DNA from 2 places in the Pseudomonas sp. CAU 1711 genome. Region 1 is predicted to be linked to the other one. Evidence: predicted binding sites of a transcription regulator. Region 1 holds the regulator's gene; the other holds the start of a gene.
The links. Region 1 encodes sigma-54, which starts transcription at its own class of promoters, with help from an activator protein. Its sites were predicted from a motif close to ANTGGCATNNANNTTGCTNT; they were not measured.
Positions count from the first base shown of each region.

Region 1 (7,530 bases):
GGCCGACCCGCACCTGGCAGGGGAAACCGTTGGCCACGCCGACGAACTTGGCGGCGGCGCGGGCGTGCAGGCCGAGCTTGTTGCTGATGGTGATCTCGCGGGAGGGCATTGCGGTCCTTAGCCGAGGTCGCGGTGGCGCACCTGGACGTTCTTCAATACGGGTTTGAGGGCCTGGCCCAGGCGATTGGCCAGATACACCGAGCGGTGGTGTCCGCCGGTGCAGCCGATGGCGATGGTCACGTAGGAACGGTTGCTGGCGGCGAAGCGCGGCAGCCATTTGTTCAGGTAGCCGAGGATGTCCTGGTACATCTCCTCCACGTCCGGCTGCGCCGCCAGGTAGTTGGCCACCGGCGCCTCCAGGCCGGACATGTCGCGCAGGTCCGGCTTCCAGTAGGGGTTGGGCAGGCAGCGCACGTCGAACACCAGGTCGGCGTCGACCGGCATGCCGCGCTTGAAGCCGAAGGACTCGACCAGGAAGGCGGTGCCCGGTGCCGGCTGGTTGAGCAGGCGCAGCTTGAGGCTGTCGCGCAGCTGGTAGAGGTTGAGATGGGTGGTGTCGATCTTCAGATCGCACAGGTCGACTATCGGCGCCAGCAGCGCGGCCTCGTCGCGGATGGCCTCGGCCAGCGAGCGGTTCTCGTTGGTCAGCGGGTGGCGCCGGCGGGTCTCGGAGAAGCGCTTGAGCAGGGTTTCCTCGTCGGCGTCGAGGAACAGCACGTCGCACTGGATATGGCGGCCCCGCACCTCGGCCAGCAGTTCGGGGAAGCGCTGCAGCTGGCTGGGCAGGTTGCGCGCGTCCACCGACACGGCGACCTGCGGATGCAGCAGCTCGGTCTGCAGCAGGGCGCGTTCGGCCAGGTCCGGCAGCAGGCTGGCCGGCAGGTTGTCGATGCAGTAGAAGCCGTTGTCTTCCAGCACGTCGAGGGCGGTGCTCTTACCCGAGCCGGAGCGGCCGCTGACGATGATCAGGCGCATGGCTGGGACCCCTGGGCTCAGTGCCCGCTCTGCACGTCGACCACGACCTGGTACAGGCTCTCGTTGCTCTGGGCCTGGCGCAGGCGTTCGCGCACCTCGGTGCGGTCGAGCATGCTGGCGATCTGCCGCAGCAGCTCCAGGTGTTCGTCGGTGGCCGCCTCCGGCACCAGCAGGACGAACAGCAGGTCCACCGGGGCGCCGTCGATGGCGTCGAAGTCCACGGCGGTGTCCAGGTGCAGCACGGCGCTGATCGGCGCCTGGCAGCCGGGCAGGCGGCAGTGGGGAATGGCGATGCCGTTGCCGAAGCCGGTGGAACCGAGCTTCTCGCGGGCGATCAGGTTTTCGAAGATGTCCTGGCCGTCCAGATCGGGAAGATCGCGGGCGACCAGGTTGGCGATCTGTTCGAGTACGCGTTTTTTGCTGCCTCCCGGCACGTTCACCAGGGAACGCGCGGGAGTCAGAATGGTTTCGAGTCGAATCATGGGGTGGGGGGTGTCAGCGAGCCGTGGCGCCTTGCAGGCGGTTCAGCTGCTTTTCCTTGTGCTTGATCAGTTGACGGTCGAGTTTGTCGGCCAGCAGGTCGATGGCGGCGTACATGTCTTCGTGTTCGGCGTTGGCGACCACTTCACCGCCGGCGATGTGCAGGGTGGCTTCGATCTTCTGCTTGAGCTTCTCGACCTCCATGATGACCTGCACATTGGTGATTCTGTCGAAGTGGCGCTCCAGTCGGCTGAGTTTTTCACCGACATAGTCGCGCAGGGCGTCGGTCACATCCAGTTGATGTCCACTGATGTTGACTTGCATAACGCATCTCCTTGTTGCCTTGTGTAAGAGACAGGCTATCGGGCCTGCCGCCGTAACACGTTGGCTGGGAGGGCTGTGCACTGCGGGCCGTGGTTCCCCCGACAGGGTATCCGGCGCTCGATGCTGTGGTGCAGAAGTCTCCCCCTCAGGGCCGCTTACATCAGTCGCTTGCGTTCGCTGGACGGCGCTATGCCGAGGGATTCGCGGTACTTGGCGACGGTGCGGCGGGCTACCTGAATGCCCTGTGCCTCCAGTAAACCAGCGATCTTGCTGTCGCTCAACGGCTTTTTCGCGTTTTCCGCGGCCACCAGCTTCTTGATGATGGCGCGGATCGCGGTGGAGGAGCATTCGCCGCCCTCGGCGGTGCTGACGTGGCTGGAGAAGAAGTACTTCAGTTCGTAGATGCCGCGCGGGGTGTGCATGAACTTCTGCGTGGTGACCCGCGAGATGGTCGACTCGTGCATGCCCACCGCCTCGGCGATGTCGTGCAGGACCAGCGGCTTCATGGCCTCGTCGCCGTAGTCGAGGAAGCCGCGCTGGTGCTCGACTATCTGGGTGGCGACCTTCATCAGGGTCTCGTTGCGGCTCTGCAGGCTCTTGATGAACCAGCGCGCCTCCTGCAGCTGGTTACGCATGAAGGTGTTGTCGGCGCTGGAGTCGGCGCGGCGCACGAAGCCGGCGTACTGCGGATTGACCCGCAGGCGCGGCACCGCCTCCTGGTTGAGCTCCACCAGCCAGCGGTCGTTGTGCTTGCGCACTATGACGTCCGGCACCACGTATTCCGGCTCGCTGGCCTCGATCTGCGAGCCCGGGCGCGGATTGAGACTCTGGATCAGCTCGATGATCTGCTTGAGCTCGTCCTCCTTGAGCTTCATGCGCCGCATCAGCTGGGCGTAGTCGCGGCCGCCGAGCAGATCGAGGTGATCGCCGGCCAGGCGCTGGGCCTCGGCCAGCCAGGGCGTGCCGGGCGGCAGCTGGCGCAGCTGCAGCAGCAGGCATTCGCGCAGGTCGCGGGCGCCGACGCCGGCCGGCTCGAAGTGCTGCAGGCGGTGCAGCACGGCCTCGACCTCGTCGGCCTCGACCTCCAGTTCCGGGTCGAAGGACTCGACTATCTCGTCGATGCTCTCCTCCAGGTAGCCCTGGTCGTTGATGCAGTCGATGAGGGTGACGCCGATCAGTTTGTCCTTGTCGGACATCGGCACCAGGTTGAGCTGCCACAGCAGGTGGCTCTGCAGGCTCTCGCCGGCGGAGGTGCGGGTGGTGAAGTCCCACTCGTCGTCGTCGTTGCTCGGCAGGCTGCTGGCGCTGGTCTGGTAGACGTCTTCCCAGGCGGTGTCGACCGGCAGTTCGCTGGGGATGCGGTCGTGCCACTCGCCGTCCTCGGCGCTCTCGCTGTTGTTTACCGCGACGGTGCTGTCCTGAAAGCTGGAGCTGTCCTGCTGCGCCTGGGTGTTCTGCTCGGCGCCGTCGGCCATGGGGTCTGAGTTGTCGAAGTCCTCGCCGTCTTCCTGGCGTTCGAGCATGGGGTTGGATTCCAGGGCCTCCTGGATTTCCTGTTGCAGGTCCAGGGTGGAGAGCTGGAGTAGACGGATGGCCTGTTGCAGCTGCGGAGTCATCGTCAGCTGCTGGCCCATCTTGAGGACTAGCGACGGTTTCATGGTGTGGGGCTGGGTACCTTGTTCACTTGCCGGCGCGTGGCGCCATCCACTGCAGGGCGCCGGGGCGCCCTAGTAAGCAAATTATATGCCCGACCTTGAAGGATTCCAGTCCTTTGCGCAAGCCCCTGGCGGGGCTGCTCACAGGCGGAATTCGTGACCCAGATAGACTTCCTTGACCAGCTGGTTGGCCAGGATGGCCTCGGCGTCGCCCTCGGCGATCAGCTGGCCATCGTTGACTATGTAGGCGATCTCGCAGATGTCCAGGGTCTCGCGCACGTTGTGATCGGTGATCAGCACGCCGATGCCCTTGGCCTTGAGGTGGTGGATGATCTGCTTGATGTCGCCGACCGAGATTGGGTCGACGCCGGCGAAGGGTTCGTCGAGCAGGATGAACTTGGGTTCGGTGGCCAGGGCGCGGGCGATTTCCACCCGGCGCCGCTCGCCGCCGGACAGGCTCATGCCCAGGCTGTCGCGGATATGGCTGATGTGGAATTCCTGCAGCAGGGCTTCCAGAGCCTGCTCGCGGCCGGCGCGGTCGAGGTCCTTGCGGGTCTCGAGGATGGCCATGATGTTGTCGGTCACCGACAGCTTGCGGAAGATCGAGGCTTCCTGCGGCAGGTAGCCGATGCCGGAGCGGGCACGTCCGTGCATGGGTTGGTGGCTGAGGTCGCGGTTGTCGATCAGCACGCGGCCCTGATCGGCCTGGACCAGGCCGACGATCATGTAGAAGCAGGTGGTCTTGCCGGCGCCGTTGGGGCCGAGCAGGCCGACGATCTGGCCGCTGTCGATGGATAGGCTGACATCGCGGACCACCTGGCGGCCCTTGTAGCTCTTGGCCAGGTGCTGGGCTTTGAGGGTGGCCATTACTGCTGCTGCTCTTGCTGGGCGTTCTTCTTGCGCGGCTGCAGGATCATGTCGATGCGCGGGCGCGGCACCGAGACGTTGCTGCCCGTGGCGCGGCCGGCGTTGACGATCTGGCGCTGGGTGTCGTAGACGATCTTCTCGCCTTCGAAGACGTTGCCCTGCTGGATCACCTTGGCCTGGTCGATCAGTACGATGCGCTCGTTGGCGGCGAAGTACTGAATGGTCAGGCCGTAGGCCTTGACCACCTCCTTGTCCTCGGCAGGCTTCTGCTCGTAGTAGGCGGGCTTGCCCACCGAAGTGAAGACCTCGATCTCGCCGTTGGCGTCCTGGGTGATGGTCACCGTGTCGCCGGTGATCTTCAGGGTGCCCTGGGTGATCACCACGCCGCCGCGGTAGACGGCCACGCCCTGCTTGTCGTCCAGTTCGGCGCTGTCGGCCTGAACGCGGATCGGCTGCTCGCGGTCGCTGGGCAGGGCCCAGGCGCTGGCGCTTCCGAGCGCGGCACCCAGGCAGAGCAGTAGGGGGAAGGTTTTAACGAACCTCATGCTGGCCTCTTACCTTGGACAGCAAGTGGATCTTGCCGTCGTTCATGTACGCTTTCATTCCCTGGGCCGTGGTCACCCCATTGGCGGCCTCGATTCTAACGGCTTGCTGGGTCTGCGCATATTCCTCGTCGGGGAATACGGTGACTCGGCTGCTGGTGATCACGGTAGGGCGGTTCTTGGCATCGGTGCGAGCGATGCGCACGTTGTCGATCAGCTCGACTTCCTTGCCTTGCGGGGCGACTTCGCCCCTGTCGCTGCGGACATGCCAGGGGTACTGGCTGCCGCGGTAGAGCTGCAGGTCGGGCTTGTCCACCAGGGTCGCGTCGCTGGCCTTGAGGTGCTCCAGCTTCTCGGCGGTCATCTCGTAGTGCAGCTGGCCGTCTTCCTGAAATTGCAGGGTGTGGGCGCCGACCACATAGAAATCGATGGCGTTGTCGGTGGTCGCGGGCTTCCTCTCCATAAAGCTTTCCGGGCGAACGTTCCAGTAGCCGAGGGCGCCGACCAGGGCCACCAGCAGGGTGCCGAATAGATAGGTGCGCAGTTTGCCGTTCATGGGGCGTTCCTAGAGGTAGGCGGCCTGGGCGGCTTCGAGCGTGCCCTGGGCGCGCATGATCAGTTCGCAGAACTCGCGGGCGGCACCCTCGCCGCCGCGGGCGACGGTCACGCCATGGGCGTGCTGGCGGACGAAGGCGTCGGCGCTGGCCACCGCCATGCCCAGGCCGACGCGACGGATCACCGGCAGGTCGGGCAGGTCGTCGCCCAGATAGGCGACCTGTTCATAGTTCAGGCCCAGCTCGCCGAGCAGCTCGTCCAGTACTACCAGCTTGTCCTCGCGGCCCTGGTACAGGTGCTGGATGCCCAGGTTCTGCGCGCGGCGCTCGACCACCGGAGTCTTGCGCCCGCTGATGATGGCGGTGCGCACCCCGGAGCCGATCAGCATCTTGATGCCGTGGCCGTCCAGAGTGTTGAAGGTCTTGAATTCGCTGCCGTCGACGAGAAAGTACAGCTTGCCGTCGGTCAGCACGCCATCCACGTCGAAGATGGCCAGTTTCACGCCCTTGGCGCGTTGCAACAGGTCTGCGCTCATTTACAGCACTCCGGCGCGCAGCAGGTCGTGCATGTTGAGGGCGCCGATCGGTCGGTCCTCGTCATCCACCACCACCAGCGCGTTGATCTTGTGGTCTTCCATGATTTTCAGCGCCTCGGCGGCGAGCATCTCGGCGCGGGCGGTCTTGCCGTGGGCGGTCATCACCTGGTCGATGCTGGCCTCGCGCACGTCGATGCCCTTGTCCAGGGTGCGGCGCAGGTCGCCGTCGGTGAAGATGCCGGCCAGCTTGCCGTCGGCCTCGACTATCACGGTCATGCCCAGGCCCTTGCGGGTCATTTCCAGCAGCGCCTCGCGCAGTGGGGTGCCGCGCGCGACCAGGGGCAGGCGCTCGCCGGCATGCATCACGTTCTCCACCTTGAGCAGCAGACGGCGGCCGAGGGCGCCGCCCGGATGGGAGAAGGCGAAGTCTTCGGCGGTGAAGCCGCGGGCTTCCAGCAGGGCGATGGCCAGGGCGTCGCCGAGCACCAGGGATACGGTGGTGGAGGCGGTCGGCGCGAGGTTCAGCGGGCAGGCTTCCTGGGCCACGCGGGCGTCCAGGTTGACTTCGGCGGCCTTGGCCAGTGGCGAGTCCGGGTTGCCGGTCATGCTGATCAGGGCGATGCCGAGGCGCTTGATCAGCGGCAGCAGGGTGACGATCTCGGCGGTGGAGCCGGAGTTGGACAGGGCCAGCACCACGTCGTCCTTGGTGATCATGCCCATGTCGCCATGGCTGGCCTCGGCCGGATGGACGAAGAAGGCCGGGGTGCCGGTGCTGGCCAGGGTGGCGGCGATCTTGTTGCCGATGTGCCCGGACTTGCCCATGCCGACCACCACCACGCGGCCCGTGCAGGCCAAGATCATCTCGCAGGCGCGCACGAAGTCGGCGTCGATGCGGCTCAGCAGGTCGTTCACGGCCTCGGTTTCGAGGCGGATGGTGCGCTGTGCGGACTGGATCAGGTCGCTGGTCTGGCTCATGGATGTACGGCGAGGCTCGGCATAAAAGATGTGGAGTATAACGATAACTGCGTCCGGCCTCACCTGGCTTGCTGCGTGCGCCGTGCATCTTGTGACCGATTGTTATGAAAAAGTTGCAGCCTGTTGGGCTGCAGGCCCCGCCGATGCTATATTCCGCGCCCTGTTTGGCCTGACCCCGGCGCCAGGTATCCCCGCCGCGGGATGGCGCGTCTGATCCCAGGAAGGGCCATGTAACAAGGAGTTTGGATGAGCGCCGAGAATGCCTATGCCGTCGAATTGAAGGGCCTGACCTTCAAGCGTGGCTCGCGCAACATCTTCGACAATGTGGATATCCGCATCCCGCGCGGCAAGGTCACCGGCATCATGGGACCGTCCGGCTGCGGCAAGACCACCCTGCTGCGCCTGATCGCCGCCCAGCTCAGGCCGGCCAGCGGCGAAGTGTGGGTCAACGGGCAGAATCTGCCGAGCCTGTCGCGCGCCGACCTGTTCGACATGCGCAAGCAGTTCGGCGTGCTGTTCCAGAGTGGCGCGCTGTTCACCGATTTGGACGTGTTCGAGAACGTGGCCTTTCCGTTGCGCGTGCACACCCGCCTGCCGGACGAGATGATCCGCGACATCGTGC
Region 1 is NZ_JBDQQT010000001.1:350,381-357,910, forward strand. It holds gene AAFN46_RS01500 (HPr family phosphocarrier protein) at 1-109, opposite strand, end outside; gene rapZ (RNase adapter RapZ) at 118-975, opposite strand; gene ptsN (PTS IIA-like nitrogen regulatory protein PtsN) at 993-1,457, opposite strand; gene raiA (ribosome-associated translation inhibitor RaiA) at 1,471-1,779, opposite strand; gene AAFN46_RS01520 (RNA polymerase factor sigma-54) at 1,935-3,437, opposite strand; gene lptB (LPS export ABC transporter ATP-binding protein) at 3,576-4,301, opposite strand; gene lptA (lipopolysaccharide transport periplasmic protein LptA) at 4,301-4,846, opposite strand; gene lptC (LPS export ABC transporter periplasmic protein LptC) at 4,833-5,399, opposite strand; gene AAFN46_RS01540 (HAD family hydrolase) at 5,409-5,933, opposite strand; gene AAFN46_RS01545 (KpsF/GutQ family sugar-phosphate isomerase) at 5,934-6,908, opposite strand; gene AAFN46_RS01550 (ABC transporter ATP-binding protein) at 7,155-7,530, shown strand, end outside.

Region 2 (7,530 bases), on a different contig from region 1:
AGATCGCGCAGGAGGTTCTTGATGATCCGTCGCATCGTCGAGAAATCGTCAACGATGAGGATTTTCATGTTCTTGTCCAAGTCGACCTCCGTACAGTCCTAAACGCCGCCGGTGGCCCGGCGGCGCCGCAAATCATGAAACCGGCTCCGCGTCAGCTGGCCCGCCACTCGCTCAACCGTGCCCGCAAACGTGCGGCGCACTGACTGTGCAACTGGCTGACCCGGGACTCGCTGACCCCCAGAACCTCGCCGATTTCCTTCAGATTCAGTTCTTCATCGTAGTAAAGCGACAGCACCAGCCGTTCACGCTCCGGCAGATTGGCGATGGCCTCGGCCAGCGCCGACTGGAAGCGTTCGTCCACCAGCCCGTGCAGAGGGCCGGAATGGCTGCTGCTGTCCTCCTGCAGACCGCCATGCTCGCCGTCCTGCATCAGGTCGTCGAAGCTGAACAGGCGGCTGCCCAAAGTGTCGCCAAGAATGCCGTAGTAATCCTCGAGACTCAATTGGAGTTCGGCCGCAACCTCTTGATCTTTAGCATCTCTTCCGGTGCGCGCCTCGATAACGCGGATGGCGTCGCTGACCATCCGGGTGTTGCGATGCACCGAACGCGGCGCCCAATCGCCCTTGCGCACTTCGTCGAGCATGGCGCCACGGATGCGGATACCGGCATAGGTCTCGAAACTGGCGCCCTTGCTGCCATCGTATTTCTTGGCCGCCTCCAGCAGGCCGATCATGCCGGCCTGCATCAGATCGTCGACTTGCACGCTGGCGGGCAGACGGGCCAGCAGGTGATAGGCGATGCGCTTGACCAGCGGCGCATAACGCTCGATCAGCTGATGCTGGGAATCCTGCGCCTGCGCCTTGTTGTACATGCGAAGTCCACTGGCTGCTGTCATACGGCCGACCCCGCGACCGGCTGCTGCACCAGGCGCTCGACGAAGAACTCCAGATGGCCGCGCGGGTTGGCCGGAAGCGGCCAGCTGTCGACTTTCTGGGCGATCGCCTTGAACGCCAGTGCGCATTTCGAGCGCGGGAAGGCTTCGTACACCGCGCGTTGTTTCTGCACGGCCTTGCGGACGGACTCGTCGTAGGGAACTGCGCCTACATACTGCAAAGCCACATCGAGGAAACGGTCGGTTACTTTGGTCAGTTTAGCAAAGAGGTTGCGCCCTTCCTGCGGGCTGTGGGCCATGTTGGCCAGCACGCGGAAGCGGCTCAGGCCGAAGTCGCGGTTGAGCAGTTTGATCAGCGCGTAGGCGTCGGTGATCGAGGTCGGCTCGTCGCAGACCACCACCAGCACCTCCTGGGCGGCGCGCACGAAGCTGACCACGCCGTCGCCGATGCCGGCGGCGGTGTCGATCACCAGCACGTCGAGGTTGTCGCTGATGTCGCTGAAGGCCTGGATCAGGCCGGCATGTTGCACCGGCGACAACTGCACCATGCTCTGGGTGCCGGATGCAGCAGGCACGATGCGGATGCCGCCGGGCCCCTGGATCAGCACATCCTTGAGGTCGCACTCGCCGTTGATCACGTCGGCCAGGGTGCGTTTGGGGCTGAGGCCGAGCAGCACGTCGACGTTGGCCAGACCCAGGTCGGCGTCCATCAGCATGACCCGCCGACCGAGGTCGGCCAGGGCCAGCGACAGATTCACCGACACGTTGGTCTTGCCGACGCCGCCCTTGCCGCCAGTCACCGCGATCACCTGTACGGGATGCATACTACCCATGTTCTTCTCTTACCTTGTCTTGCCTGGTCTGGGCTGGTCGGGCAACTACACCGACCCTTTCCTACACACTAGAACGCCTTGTCCGCCGGCGCCTGCCCTAGCCCGCGCGACGCGGGTGATAGAGATCGGCAAAGAGGTCGGCCATGGCCTCCTCGCAGGGGTCCTCGGCGACCTGCAGACTCACCGCGCGGCTCACCAGCTGATGGCTGCGCGGCACCTGCAGATCGTCCGGAATCTTCGGCCCATCCGCCAGATAGGCTACCGGGAGATGCTGGCTGATAGCCAGCCCCAGCACCTCGCCCAGATTGGCCGCCTCGTCCACCTTGCTCAGGATGCACCCGGCCAGGCCGCAGCGCTTGTAACTGTGATAGGCGGCCTTGAGTACCTGGGCCTGGCTGGTGGCGGCCAGCACCAGATAGCTCTTGGCCTTGATGCCGCGGGCGGCCAGGCTGTCCAGCTGCAGGCGCAGGGCCGGGTCGTTGCCCGGCAGGCCGGCGGTGTCGACCAGCACCACGCGCTTGCGCGCCAGCGGTGCCAGGGCCTGGGCCAGCGACTGGCCCGGCTCGACCTGGGTCACCGGCACGTTGAGGATGCGGCCGAGAGTCTTGATCTGCTCCTGGGCGCCGATGCGGAAGCTGTCCATGCTGACCAGGGCGATGCTCTGCGCGCCGTACTTCAGCACATAGCGCGCGGCCAGCTTGGCCAGGGTGGTGGTCTTGCCCATGCCGGCCGGGCCGACCAGGGCGATCACCCCGCCCTCCTCCAGCGGCTCGACGGCCGGGGTCTTGATCGCATGTGCCAGGTGCGCCAGCAGCAGGCGCCAGGCCTGCTTGGCATCGGCGACCTTGGCTACCCGCTCCAACAGCGCCTTGGACAGTTCGGCGGGCAGGCCCATGCGCTGCAGGCGGCGCCACAGGCTGGCCTGCTGCGGCTTGCGATTCTGCAGCTGGCCCCAGGCGATCGAGCCCAGCTGCACTTCGATCAACTCGCGCAGGCCGTGCAGTTCGAAACGCATGGCGTCCAGGGCACGCTGGTCCACCGCCGCGGCGGCCGGCTTGGCCTGCGGCTGCGGGGCAGCGACCGGACGCTGCAGCTTGACCGCGGTGGCCGGCAGCTCCGGTGCGATCAGCGATTCGTTGGCGAACAGCTGGCGATTCTTGCCCTGGTCGGCCACGGCGCGAATGGCCAGTTCGGCCTGGGCACCGGCGATCTTCGCCTGGGTCTTGCGCAGCTCGGCCTCCAGCGCGGGATTGGCCTGGCGCGCCGGCGTCACCGGCTGGTAGTCCAGCGCCGCGGTCAGCTCCACCCCGCCGGCCACCCGGCGATTGCCGATGATGGCGGCGTCGGCGCCCAGTTCATCACGCACCAGTTTCATGGCGGTACGCATATCGGCGGCGAAGAAGCGTTTGACTTGCATGGCTTAGAGCCCTCAGTTCTGGCCGACCGTGGCGACGATCGTGACCTGCTTGTTGTCCGGTATTTCCTGGTAGGCCAGTACGTGCATGCTGGGTACGGCGAGCCGCGCGAAGCGCGACAGCATCGCCCGGACCGGGCCGGCCACCAGCAGGATCACCGGCTTGCCGAGCATTTCCTGGCGCTGCGCCGCATCCACCAGGGAGCGTTGCAGCTTCTCGGCCATGCCGGGTTCGAGGAGGATGCCGTCCTCGGAGCCCTGACCGGCCTTCTGCAGGCTATTCAGCAATAACTGTTCCAACCTAGGCTCCAGGGTGATCACAGGCAGCTCCGGCTCTAGTCCCACAATGCCTTGCACGATTGCGCGGGACAGCGCGACGCGCACCGCGGCGACCATCGCGGCGGGATCTTGACTCTTGCCGGCGACGTTGGAGATGGCCTCGGCGATGCTGCGAATATCGCGCACCGGCACCTGCTCCTGCAGCAGCGCCTGCAGCACCTTGAGCAGGGTCGACAGCGAGACCATGCCCGGCACCAGTTCTTCGGCCAGCTTGGGCGAGGTCTTGGCCAGCAGCTGCAGCAACTGCTGGACCTCCTCGTGGCCGAGCAGCTCGTGGGCGTGCTTGTGCAGCACCTGGTTGAGGTGGGTGGCGACCACGGTGCTGGCGTCCACCACCGTGTAGCCGAGGGACTGGGCCTGATCGCGCTGGCTGGGGTCGATCCATACCGCCTCCAGGCCGAACGCCGGATCCTTGGCGGCGATACCGTTGAGGGTGCCGAACACCTGGCCCGGGTTGATCGCCAGCTCGCGCTCGGGATACACCTCGGCCTCGGCCACGCTGACGCCCATCAGGGTCAGGCGGTAGGCATTGGGCAACAGGTCGAGGTTGTCGCGGATATGTACCGAAGGCATGAGGAAGCCCATCTCCTGCGACAGCTTCTTGCGCACGCCCTTGATCCGCGCCAGCAGCTGGCCGCCCTGGTTGCGATCGACCAGCGGAATCAGGCGGTAGCCGACTTCCAGGCCGACCATGTCCACCGGAGTGACGTCATCCCAGCCCAGTTCCTTGACCTCCTGGGCCTTCTGCGCCGGCAGCAGCTCCTGCTGGCGCTTGACCTCCTGCTCGGCCGCCACCTGGGTCTGACGCAGCTTGTGGGCGATCCAGTAGGCCGCGCCGGCGGCCACCAGGCCCAGACCGATGAAGGGCACATGCGGCATGCCCGGCACCAGGCCGATGGTGATCATGATCGCGGCCGCCACGGCCAGCGCCTTGGGCGAGGCGAACATCTGCCGGCTGACCTGCTGGCCCATGTCCTCGGCGGTGGAGACGCGGGTGACCATCACGGCCGCGGCGGTGGACAGCAGCAGCGAGGGAATCTGCGCCACCAGACCGTCGCCGATGGTCAGCAGGGTGTAGATGCGCCCGGCCTCGGCGAACGCCAGGTCGTGCTGCGCCACGCCGATGGCGATACCGCCGATCAGGTTGATGAAGAGGATCAGCAGGCCGGCGATGGCATCGCCGCGCACGAACTTCGAGGCACCGTCCATCGAACCGTAGAAGTCGGCCTCCTGGGCCACCTCGGCACGGCGTTTCTTGGCCTCGGCCTGGTCGATCAGGCCTGCGTTGAGGTCGGCGTCGATGGCCATCTGCTTGCCGGGCATGGCATCCAGGGTGAAGCGCGCCGATACCTCGGAAATCCGCCCGGCGCCCTTGGTGACCACCACGAAGTTGATGATCATCAGGATGGCGAAGACCACGCCGCCGACCACGTAGTTGCCGCCGATCACCACCTCGCCGAAGGCCTGGATCACCTTGCCCGCCGCGTCGTGGCCATCCTGGCCGTGCAGCAGCACCACGCGAGTGGAGGCCACGTTCAACGCCAGGCGCAGCAGGGTCGCGGCCAGCAGCACGGTGGGGAACACGGCGAAGTCCAGCGGCCGCAGGGCATAGATGGCGACCAGTAGAACGACGATGGACAGGGCGATGCTGAAGGTGAACAGCACATCGAGCAGGAACGGCGGGATCGGCAGCATGACCATGGCGAGCATGACCAGCAGCATCAGCGGAATGCCCAGATTGCCGTGGCGCAACCCCGCCAGGTTGCTGCGTACGTCACCGATGATTTGCGCGCGATCCACTGCCACTTGTTTTCCCCAGCCGATTCAATCTTTTGACGCTAAAGACGCCATGCAGGGGGTAAGGGCAAGAAGCGTTCCACAAAGGCGGCTACAAGCTGCAAGCCTCAAGCGGCAAGTAACAGCAGGACTCACTTGCAGCTTGAAGCTTGCGGCTTGCCGCTCCCGCGCTTATTCGTCGCGGCGCAGGTCCGGCGGAATCGGTAGGTCCGGCAGCGGCCCCGGGCGCTTGCCCTTGCCGGCACGGAACTGCTTGAGCTGGTAGACGTAGGCCAGCACCTGGGCCACGGCCAGGTAGAGGCCGGCGGGAATCTCCTGATCCACTTCGGTGGAGTAGTACACCGCCCGCGCCAGGGACGGCGACTCCAGCAGGGTGACCTTGTGCTCCTGGGCGATCTCGCGGATCTTCAGCGCCAGGAAGTCGCCACCCTTGGCCAGCAGCAACGGCGCATTGCCCTTAGCCGGGTCGTACTTCAGGGCCACGGCGAAGTGGGTCGGGTTGGTGATCACCACGTCGGCCTCGGGCACCTGCTGCATCATGCGCCGCTCGGCCATCTGCCGCTGCAACTGGCGGATCTTCGACTTGACCTCGGGCTTGCCCTCGCTGTCCTTGTACTCGTCCTTGACCTCCTGCTTGGTCATCATCAGCTTCTGCTTGGTGTCCCAGAGCTGGAAGGGCACGTCCACTGCGGCGATCAGGATCAGCCCGCAGGCCATCCACAGCAGGCTCCAGCCGGCCACCTGCATGGCGTGCAGGATGGCCGACTCGACCGGCTCGTTGGCGATGGCCAGCAGGTCGTCCTGGTCGGCCCTGAGCACCAGCAGCGCCACCAGCAGGATGATCACGAACTTGGCCAGGGCCTTGAGCAGCTCCACCAGGGCCTTGGCGGAGAACATGCGCTTGAGCCCCTCCCAGGGGTTCATCCGGCTGAACTTGGGCTGCAGCGCCTCGCTGGAGAACAGCCAGCCGCCCAGGGCGATGGGGCCTATGACGGAGGCGATCAGCATGACGATGAAAAAGGGCTGCAGCGCCAGCAACGCCTCCATGCCGGTGGCCAGCAGGTGGCGGACCATGGCGCCCTCGTCCTGCAGCACCTCGCGTGGCAGGGAGAAGTTGCCCTGCATCATGTCCAGCATGGCGCGGCCCATCTGAGCGCCGAAGATCAGCAGCGCCGCGGCGCCGCCGAAGGTCACCGCCAGGGTGCTGAGCTCCTTGGAGCGGGCGATCTGGCCTTTCTTGCGCGCCTCTTCCAGGCGCTTGCTGGTAGGTTCCTCGCTCTTGTCCGCGCCGCTTTCGCTCTCAGCCATGGAGCCTCCTCAGAACCTTTTTACGATCTCGCGAGCTAGAGCCGGGCTAGGCAAAAACAGGCGAGGAAGCGGAGTTTACTAATGGTAAATGAGCATTCCGAGCCTGTTTTTAACGACGCCAGGCCGACGCGCAGCAGATCGTAAACAGGTTCTCAGCGGATGCGCGCCAGTTCGCGCAGTTGTTGCAGGGCTTCGCTGGTCAGCGTCTGGAAATGCGCCAGGAAGTCGGATAGCCCGAGCCAGAAGATGACCAGGCCGAGCGCCAGGGTCAGCGGGAAGCCGATGGAGAAGATGTTCAGCTGCGGCGCGGCGCGGGTCATCACGCCGAAGGCCAGGTTGATGATCAGCAGCGCGGTGATCACCGGCAGCGCCAGCAGCAGGCCGGCGGCCAGCACCCAGGTCAGCTTGCCGGCCAGCGTCCAGTAGTGATCGAGCAACAGGCCCCGGCCCACCGGCAGGGTCACGAAGCTCTCGGCCAGCACCTCGAACACCACCAGGTGGCCGTTCATGGCGAGAAACAGCAGGGTCACCAGCATCAGCAGGAACTGGGCGAGCACCGGCACCGATACGCCGTTGGCCGGGTCGACCATGGAGGCGAAGCCCAGGCCCATCTGCATGGCGATGATCTGCCCGGCCACGGTGAACAGGTGGAAATACAGCTGCAGGACGAGGCCGAACATCGCCCCGATCAGCACCTGCTCGGCGATCAGCAGCATGGACTGCAGGCTGACGGAATCCACCTGCGGCATCGGTGGCAGGGTCGGCGCCAGCACCAGGCAGATGGCCAGGGCCAGATACAGGCGCACCCGCGCCGGCACCAGCTGGGTGCCGAAGACCGGCATCACCATCAGCATGGCGGCGATGCGGAACAGCGGCAGGAGGAACTGGCCCACCCAGCCGCCGATCTGCGCATTGGTCAGCTCGAGCATCAGCCGATCAACAGCGGG
Region 2 is NZ_JBDQQT010000012.1:125,315-132,844, reverse strand. It holds gene AAFN46_RS14995 (chemotaxis response regulator CheY) at 1-68, opposite strand, end outside; gene fliA (RNA polymerase sigma factor FliA) at 152-895, opposite strand; gene fleN (flagellar synthesis regulator FleN) at 892-1,725, opposite strand; gene flhF (flagellar biosynthesis protein FlhF) at 1,823-3,142, opposite strand; gene flhA (flagellar biosynthesis protein FlhA) at 3,155-5,278, opposite strand; gene flhB (flagellar biosynthesis protein FlhB) at 5,447-6,583, opposite strand; gene fliR (flagellar biosynthetic protein FliR) at 6,736-7,512, opposite strand; gene fliQ (flagellar biosynthesis protein FliQ) at 7,512-7,530, opposite strand, start outside.
Region 2: flhA (flagellar biosynthesis protein FlhA) is a predicted target of sigma-54. The motif match lies at 5,340-5,359, and genes of this name have one in related genera.